Regions from separate parts of the Streptococcus sp. ALY_211 genome, predicted to be linked through region 1. Evidence: predicted binding sites of a transcription regulator. Region 1 holds the regulator's gene; the other holds the start of a gene.

What was found. Region 1 encodes CtsR, which represses protease genes until heat stress. Its sites were predicted from a motif close to TTGGTCAAAAAAGGTCAAANA; they were not measured.
Region 2: the regulator CtsR is predicted to act here: its motif matches at 1,640-1,660, upstream of AC4HAJ_RS03565 (ATP-dependent Clp protease ATP-binding subunit).

What each region holds. Positions count from the first base shown of each region.
Region 1 covers NZ_JBZFUN010000002.1:114,643-119,082, reverse strand. Annotated here, with positions in the region: gene rpsB (30S ribosomal protein S2) at 1-628, shown strand, start outside; gene tsf (translation elongation factor Ts) at 711-1,751, shown strand; gene AC4HAJ_RS02515 (CtsR family transcriptional regulator) at 1,892-2,359, shown strand; gene AC4HAJ_RS02510 (ATP-dependent Clp protease ATP-binding subunit) at 2,352-4,440, shown strand, end outside.
Region 2 covers NZ_JBZFUN010000003.1:62,145-66,584, reverse strand. Annotated here, with positions in the region: gene AC4HAJ_RS03575 (YkuJ family protein) at 114-344, opposite strand; gene argF (ornithine carbamoyltransferase) at 489-1,463, opposite strand; gene AC4HAJ_RS03565 (ATP-dependent Clp protease ATP-binding subunit) at 1,692-3,977, shown strand; gene AC4HAJ_RS03560 (NUDIX hydrolase) at 4,101-4,440, shown strand, end outside.

The DNA.
Region 1 (4,440 bases):
GGATCAAGCCTACAACTTTGTCCGTGATGCTGCAGCAAATGATGCGGTTATCTTATTTGTTGGTACCAAGAAACAAGCGGCTGAAGCGATCGCTGAAGAAGCAGCGCGTGCAGGTCAATACTTCATCAACCACCGTTGGTTGGGTGGAACGTTGACAAACTGGAACACAATCCAAAAACGTATTGCTCGCCTCAAAGAAATCAAGCGCATGGAAGAAGAAGGAACTTTTGAAGTCCTTCCTAAGAAAGAAGTAGCCCTTCTTAATAAACAACGTGCTCGTCTTGAAAAATTCTTGGGTGGTATCGAAGACATGCCTCGCATCCCAGATGTAATGTTTGTTGTTGATCCACACAAGGAACAAATCGCTGTTAAAGAAGCTAAAAAACTTGGTATCCCAGTCGTAGCTATGGTTGATACTAACACTGATCCAGATGATATTGATGTGATCATCCCAGCTAACGATGACGCTATTCGTGCTGTCAAATTGATTACATCTAAGATGGCAGATGCGATCATCGAAGGAAACCAAGGTGAAGACAGTTCCGTTGAGGAAGAAATGACTGCTGCTTCAGCAAATGCTGACTCAATGGAAGAAATTGTTGAAGTTGTTGAAGGCGACAACGACTAATTCTTAACCCAAGAAACAGCTAAAGGGCAGGGCTCAGCCCTAGCCCTTTATTATTTAAACTATTATAATTGGAGGACTAATCATGGCAGAAATTACTGCAAAGCTTGTTAAAGAATTGCGTGAAAAATCTGGTGCCGGCGTTATGGACGCTAAGAAGGCATTGGTAGAAACTGATGGTGATATTGACAAAGCGGTTGAATTACTTCGCGAAAAAGGAATGGCTAAGGCTGCTAAAAAAGCTGACCGTGTAGCTGCTGAAGGTTTGACAGGTGTTTACGTGTCAGGCAATGTTGCAGCAGTCGTTGAAGTTAATGCAGAAACTGACTTTGTTGCTAAAAATGCTCAATTTGTTGAGCTGGTAAACGAGACAGCTAAAGTGATTGCTGAAGGTAAGCCAGCTAACAATGAAGAAGCGCTTGCATTGACTACTGCTTCAGGTGAAACTCTTGAGGAAGCGTATGTTAATGCGACAGCAACGATCGGTGAAAAAATTTCATTCCGTCGCTTTGCCCTTCTTGAAAAGACTGATGACCAAGCCTTCGGTGCTTACCAACACAACGGTGGCCGTATCGGTGTTATCAGTGTTGTCGAAGGTGGTGATGAGGCCTTGGCTAAGCAAATCTCTATGCATGCTGCTGCAATGAGTCCAAAAGTCTTGTCATATACACAATTGGATGAGCAATTCATCAAGGATGAGTTGGCTCAATTAAACCATAAGATCGATCAAGACAACGAAAGTCGTGCTATGGTGAATAAACCAGCCCTTCCACACTTGAAATACGGTTCTAAGAGCCAGTTGACTCCAGAAGTTTTGGAACAAGCGCAAGAAGATATCAAGGCAGAGTTGCAAGCTGAAGGCAAGCCAGAAAAAATTTGGGATAAAATCATTCCAGGTAAGATGGATCGCTTTATGTTAGACAATACTAAGGTTGACCAAGAGTATACTCTTCTTGCACAAGTCTACATCATGGATGATAGCAAGACTGTTGAAGCTTATCTTGACTCAGTCAATGCTAAAGTTGTTGCCTTCGAACGCTTCGAAGTTGGTGAAGGGATCGAAAAAGCAGCTAACGACTTTGAAAACGAAGTTGCCGCAACTATGGCAGCTGCGCTCAATAATTAATTTAATTGAGCATATCTAGATAGTTTAAGAGATTGGACATTTGTCCAATCTCTTTTTGCATATAGTGCCCTTTACTTCCCAAACGCTGACAATTAAGGTATAATAGTCAAAGATAGTCAAAGACAGGATGGGAAACTCATATGCCTACAAAAAATACATCGGATAATATTGAAGAGTATATTAAAAAGATATTAGCTCAGACAGGTATTGCGGAGTTAAAACGTTCACACCTAGCTAGTTCCTTTGATGTGGTTCCTAGCCAGATTAATTATGTCATCAAGACTCGCTTCACTGAAAGTAGGGGCTATATTGTTGAGAGTAAGCGTGGTGGCGGGGGCTATATCCGCATTGCTAAGGTGGCGTTTTCTGATCAGCATCATTTACTCTGCTCTTTGGCTACCTCTATTGGCCAGTCAATCAGCAGCCAAGTTTTTAATGATATTATTCAACAGCTTTATGACGAAAAAATTATTAGCGAACGGGAGGGCAATATTATTTTGGCCTCTGCGCTAGATGACGTTCTCGGTGATGATGCACTTGAAATTCGTGCACGTATGTTAAAGAAAATTATTCAGCGATTAGATAGAAAAGGAAATCCTTATGACTAATTACTCTTTAAAAATGCAAAAGGTTTTCAATAGAGCCCAGTATCAGGCGGCTCGTTTTCAGAGCAAGCTCTTAGAGACTTGGCATGTTCTCTTAGCTTTGGTGGATGTTGACGACACGGTGGCCCGCCTGACTCTGGGAGATTTTGATAACCAGATCGACTTGGATGACTACGAAGAAGCTGCCAGTTTGGTCATGCGCCGCCAGCCTTCTCCTGTTGGTGGAGTGAGAGACATCTTGCCTGCTTCACCTGCTCTCAAGCGTGTGCTTGACTATGGTGAGAAAATTAGCGTAGCAGTATCCTCGAAGGAAGTAGGAACTGAGCACATTCTTATGGCCATACTTTTGACACGGGATAATCTTGCCTTACGTATTTTAGAGCAAGTAGGCTTTCTTGCTCAGGAAGATGGCAAGAATCGACCAAGATTGCTTGATCTACGCAAGGTACTAGAACGCTATGCAGGTTTTGATAAAGACCAAGTCAAAGCAATTTTTGACATTAGTAAGCCTAAAAAATCAGGTAATAGCAACTTTAATAATATGATGGGGGGACAGAGCAACCCCGGTGAATTAGCTGATTTTACTCGTGATTTAACCGCTTTATCAGCTCAAGGAAAGCTCGAAAAAGTGATTGGACGCGATGAAGAAATCAGCCGTATGCTGCAAATTCTTAGCCGTAAAACAAAAAATAATCCTATCTTAGTAGGTGATGCTGGTGTAGGGAAAACAGCGCTAGCTTACGGTCTAGCCCAGCGTATTGTCCAAGGAGAGGTGCCTTATGAATTGGCAGATTTTCGAGTTTTGGAACTCGACATGATGTCAGTCATTGCTGGGACACGCTTCCGTGGTGACTTCGAAGAACGAATGAATCAGATCATTTCGGAAGTCGAAGAAGATGGTCATATCATTTTGTTTGTGGATGAGATTCACACCATCATGGGTTCCGGTAGCGGAATCGACAGTACGCTTGATGCCGCCAATATCCTCAAGCCTGCTCTATCACGTGGCAGTTTACACATGGTAGGTGCAACGACTCAAGAAGAGTATTCTAAGCATCTCGAGAAAGATGCTGCCCTATCTCGTCGTTTTGCAAAAATTTTAATCGAAGAGCCTAAGATAGAGGACGCTTATGCTATCTTACGTGGCTTAAAAAAGAGTTATGAAGATTACCACAATGTCACTATCTCAGATGATGTGATGATGACGGCAGTAAAAGCAGCCCATCGCTATCTTACTAGTAAAAATCTCCCTGATTCTGCGATTGATCTCTTGGATGAAGCTAGTGCTGGTGTTCAGAATACTATTAAAAAATCTGCACCAGAATTTTTGACTCCCGTAGATAAGGCACTCTTGGAGAGGAACTTTGACGCCGTTGCCAATCTTTTGATTAAAAGTGAGACTAAAAGTGTCAAGCAAAAACCAACACCGATTACAGAGGATGATATTTTGAAGACTCTGAGCAAGCTCTCAGGCATCCCAGTAGCAAAGATGACCCAGGCGGACAGCAAGCGCTACCTCAACCTGGAAAACGAATTACACAAGCGCGTGATCGGTCAGGAAAAAGCAATTTCAGCAGTAGCCAACGCTATTCGTCGAAATCAATCTGGTCTTCATACTGGTAAACGCCCAATTGGCTCCTTCATGTTTTTAGGGCCTACGGGTGTTGGTAAGACAGAGTTGGCTAAGGCCTTAGCCGAGCTGCTGTTTGATGATGAGTCGGCGCTGATACGTTTTGATATGTCTGAGTATATGGAAAAATTTGCAGCCAGCCGTCTCAACGGTGCCCCTCCAGGGTATGTGGGTTACGAAGAAGGCGGTGAGTTAACGGAAAAAGTCCGTCAGAAACCCTACTCAGTTCTACTCTTTGATGAGATTGAAAAAGCTCATCCAGATACCTTTAATCTACTCTTACAGGTTTTAGATGATGGAGTCCTGACAGATAGCCGAGGCCGTAAAATTGACTTTACCAACACCTTAATCATTATGACAAGTAATTTAGGAGCAACAGCTCTTCGTGATGATAAGACCGTTGGATTTGGAGCGCAGGATCTCATGCATGATGATAAGGCCATGGCTTCTCGTA
Region 2 (4,440 bases), on a different contig from region 1:
AAACAAGTCTATGACAAAAGTCCAGACTTGTTAACAGTTTTTTGTCCGACTCTCTTTTGATGGCTAATGCTCATTGTGAGAGTCTGTCGGAATACTATTTCTAGCTTATCTATTTAATAAATAAGATCATAGATTTCCATAGCGATGAGGTCAATGCTGTCAAATGTATATGTTTCACGAGCATTGACATCACGCAATGTGAAGACCGGTCCATTTTCTGGATCGTTAGCAAATGATACTTCTGCTACGACAACACCTTCGCGCTCAAAATTACGCTTCAAATTATTACCATCAGTGGCCATTAATTGAAGACGATCAATAATTCTCACCAAATGTGATTCCATATCGTTTCTCCTTAGCTAAGACACAGCTTTTATAACGAAGCTAGCCCCAATATGTTTTAATCTTTTTTATTTTACCATAAAGTCTGTTATTGTCATAGATGAAAGGTTAAAACATCTGTAAATTTCAGAAGCGGTTAGCCTCTCTTAATCACTTTTATAAGAATTATAGATAATAGCCTTGATCGCATGCATACGGTTCTCAGCCTCCTGAAAAATGTAGGGACTATATTTTTGAAAGACTTGGTCTGTAATTTCTAGCTCACTGTAGCCATATTTATCATAGATCTCTTGACCGATAATCGTCTGCGTATCGTGAAAAGCTGGCAGGCAGTGCATGACGATAAGATCAGGATTTTCAGCAGCCATGATTAACTCTTGGTTAACCTGATAAGGCAGCAGTAAATCGATCCTATCCTTAAAATCGACCTCTTCTCCCATGGATACCCAAACATCAGTATAAATAATATCTGCTCCCTTAACTTCTGCGACATCATCTGTTATAACTAGCTCGGAGCCTGTATTATGCTGATGAGCCAAGTCAATGATGGCTTGCTCAGGCTGCAGAGATTCAGGAGCAATAATTTTACAATCTATTCCCAAAATAGCTGAGGTCACTAACAGAGAATTGGCCATATTATTGCGTCCATCCCCCATATAAACCAGTTTTAAACCATCCAGATGGCCGAATGTTTCTTTTATGGTCAGAAAATCTGCGATCATCTGGGTCGGGTGCCAGGTATCCGTCAGGCCATTCCAGACAGGAACGCCTGAGTAGGTTGCTAAATCTTCTACATCGGCTTGCTTATAGCCACGGTACTCAATGCCATCAAACATAGAACCTAGGACTTTAGCCGTATCCCTTACAGATTCTTTTTTGCCTAGTTGGATTTCATTTGCACCTAAGTAGGTCACCTGCATTCCTAAATCTTGGCCTGCTACTGTAAAGGCTGAGCGAGTTCTGGTCGAAGCTTTCTCAAAGATCAGGGCAATATTTAGCCCTTCTAGGTACCTGTGGACTTGTTTATCCTTTTTTAGTTGCTTAAACTTAGCGGCTTGATCGATTAACTCTAGCAGCTCTGCTTTGGTGAAATCTACTTCTTTTAAAAATGACTTAGCCATATTCTTTCCTCATTTTTGTATTTTTATACATAAATATTAGCATTTTATCGAATTTTGTCAAGATTTTATTGAATTTTATACATATCTTGATGTTTTAGCACTCTCTTCTATCGACTGCTAATTTTCCGATCTTTTTACTTGCTTTCTAACCTGTGAATGATATAATGACATCATAAGATTTGACCTTTATTGACTATAGAGGCCAGTCAATCCTCAGGAGGTATTCCTATGTTATGTCAAAATTGTAATCTCAATGATGCTAGCATTCATCTATATACTAATGTTAATGGGCAGCAAAAGCAGATTGATCTTTGCCAAAACTGTTATCAAATTATGAAGTCTGATCCTGAAAATCTCATCAACCAAAATCCAAGTAATCAATCTATGGAATCTTTCTTTGATGACTTTTTCGGAGATTTAAATAACTTTCGTGCTTTCAACCAAGATTTACCCAATACACCGCCAACCCAAGCTGGATCTGGTGGTAATGGTGGAAATCGAGGAGGACAAGGTAACCGGCGTCGTCCTCAACAAGAAGCTCCTAAGCAACCTCAAGGTCTCTTAGAAGAATTCGGTATTAATGTTACAGAGATCGCACGTCAGGGTAATATTGATCCTGTCATTGGACGTGATCAAGAGATCGTGCGTGTTATTGAAATTCTAAATCGCCGTACCAAAAATAATCCTGTCCTAATCGGAGAACCTGGTGTGGGTAAAACGGCTGTAGTCGAAGGTTTAGCCCAAAAAATTGTCGAGGGCAATGTGCCACAGAAACTGCAGAATAAGCAGGTCATTCGTCTGGATGTCGTCAGCCTAGTTCAAGGAACAGGCATTCGTGGTCAGTTTGAAGAGCGGATGCAAAAACTTATGGAAGAAATTCGTCAGCGTCGAGATGTCATTCTTTTTATTGATGAGATCCATGAAATTGTCGGTGCAGGTGGTACCAGTGATGGTAGCATGGACGCCGGTAATATCTTGAAGCCTGCTCTAGCACGTGGTGAACTGCAGTTGGTTGGTGCTACAACCCTCAACGAATACCGTATCATTGAAAAGGATGCGGCGCTTGAACGTCGTATGCAGCCAGTTAAAGTAGATGAACCAACGGTGGAAGAGACGATCACTATTCTACGTGGTATCCAGCCTAAATACCAGGATTACCACCACGTCAAGTATACTGACGACGCTATTGAAGCTGCGGCTGTTCTTTCCAACCGCTACATTCAGGATCGTTTCTTACCCGATAAGGCAATCGATCTACTAGATGAAGCCGGTTCTAAGATGAATTTGACCCTCAATTTTGTCGATCCGAAAGAAATCGATAAGCGTTTGATTGAGGCAGAAAATCTCAAGGCTCAGGCAACGCGTGATGAAGACTTTGAAAAGGCAGCTTATTTCCGTGATCAAATCGCCAAGTATAAAGAAATGCAGCAGCATGAGTTGACTGATCAGGAGATTCCAGTTATTACTGAAAAGCATATTGAAGCCATCATCGAGCAAAAAACTAATATTCCAGTCGGTGAATTAAAAGAGAAAGAGCAATCGCAACTGGTCAACCTAGCTGATGATCTCAAATCTCATGTCATTGGCCAAGATGATGCTGTTGATAAGATTGCCAAGGCAATACGCCGTAATCGGGTCGGTCTAGGTTCCCCAAATCGACCAATTGGTAGTTTCCTCTTCGTTGGTCCTACCGGTGTAGGTAAAACTGAACTGTCTAAACAACTAGCTATTGAGCTCTTTGGTTCTGCAGATAGTATGATTCGCTTCGATATGTCTGAATACATGGAGAAACACGCTGTCGCTAAACTTGTCGGAGCTCCTCCAGGATATGTCGGTTATGAAGAAGCCGGTCAATTAACCGAGCAGGTGCGTCGAAATCCTTATTCTCTTATTCTCTTAGATGAAGTAGAAAAAGCTCATCCTGATGTTATGCATATGTTCTTACAAGTACTGGATGATGGTCGTTTGACTGATGGTCAAGGACGGACTGTCAGCTTCAAAGATACTATCATCATCATGACTTCTAACGCTGGTACTGGTAAGGTTGAGGCTTCAGTTGGTTTTGGTGCTGCCCGTGAGGGACGGACTAACTCTGTTCTTGGTGAATTGAGCAATTTCTTCAGTCCAGAATTTATGAACCGCTTCGACGGTATTATCGAATTCCAGTCTCTCAGCAAGGATAACCTTCTGCACATTGTTGATCTTATGCTTGCTGATGTCAACAAACGCTTAGCAAGTAATTCTCTTCACTTGGAAGTGACCGATAAAGTCAAAGAAAAACTAGTTGATCTTGGTTACGATCCTAAGATGGGGGCTCGCCCATTACGTCGTACAATTCAAGATCATATCGAAGATGCTATTACCGATTTTTACCTTGAAAATCCTCAGGAACACAATTTTAAAGCGGTCATGACATCAAATGGCAATATTGTGATCAAGGCTGCTAAAAAAGCGGAAGAAAAATCGATTGATGAGCCTAAAGAAACTAGCTCTATTACTCAGTCTGATAACTAATACAAAATAAAAAGAAGCTTAGATCCAAGTAGGTTTTAAGCTTCTTTTTATGAGCACTGGCCTTCATCTAAAAGTTTGGTATAATGAAAGGGACGATAATACTTTTAGAAACGAGGTGCTCGTATGAATCGGCAACCTATATTTGGTCAAAAACTGGAAGGACAAGACTATGTTGAGCGCTATGGTGTTTATGCGGTCATTCCAAATCAGGATCGCACTGAGATTATTCTAGTTCAAGCTCCAAATGGTGCTTGGTTCCTGCCTGGTGGTGAGATTGAAGCCAATGAAGATCACATGCAGGCTCTCAATCGGGAATTGCTTGAAGAGCTTGGTTTTAGCGCTCAGATCGGTTCTTACTATGGGCAGGCAGATGAATACTTTTATTCTAGCCATCGTGATACCTACTTCTACAATCCAGCCTATATTTATGAGGTCACTCATTTTACGCAGATCAGTCAACCCT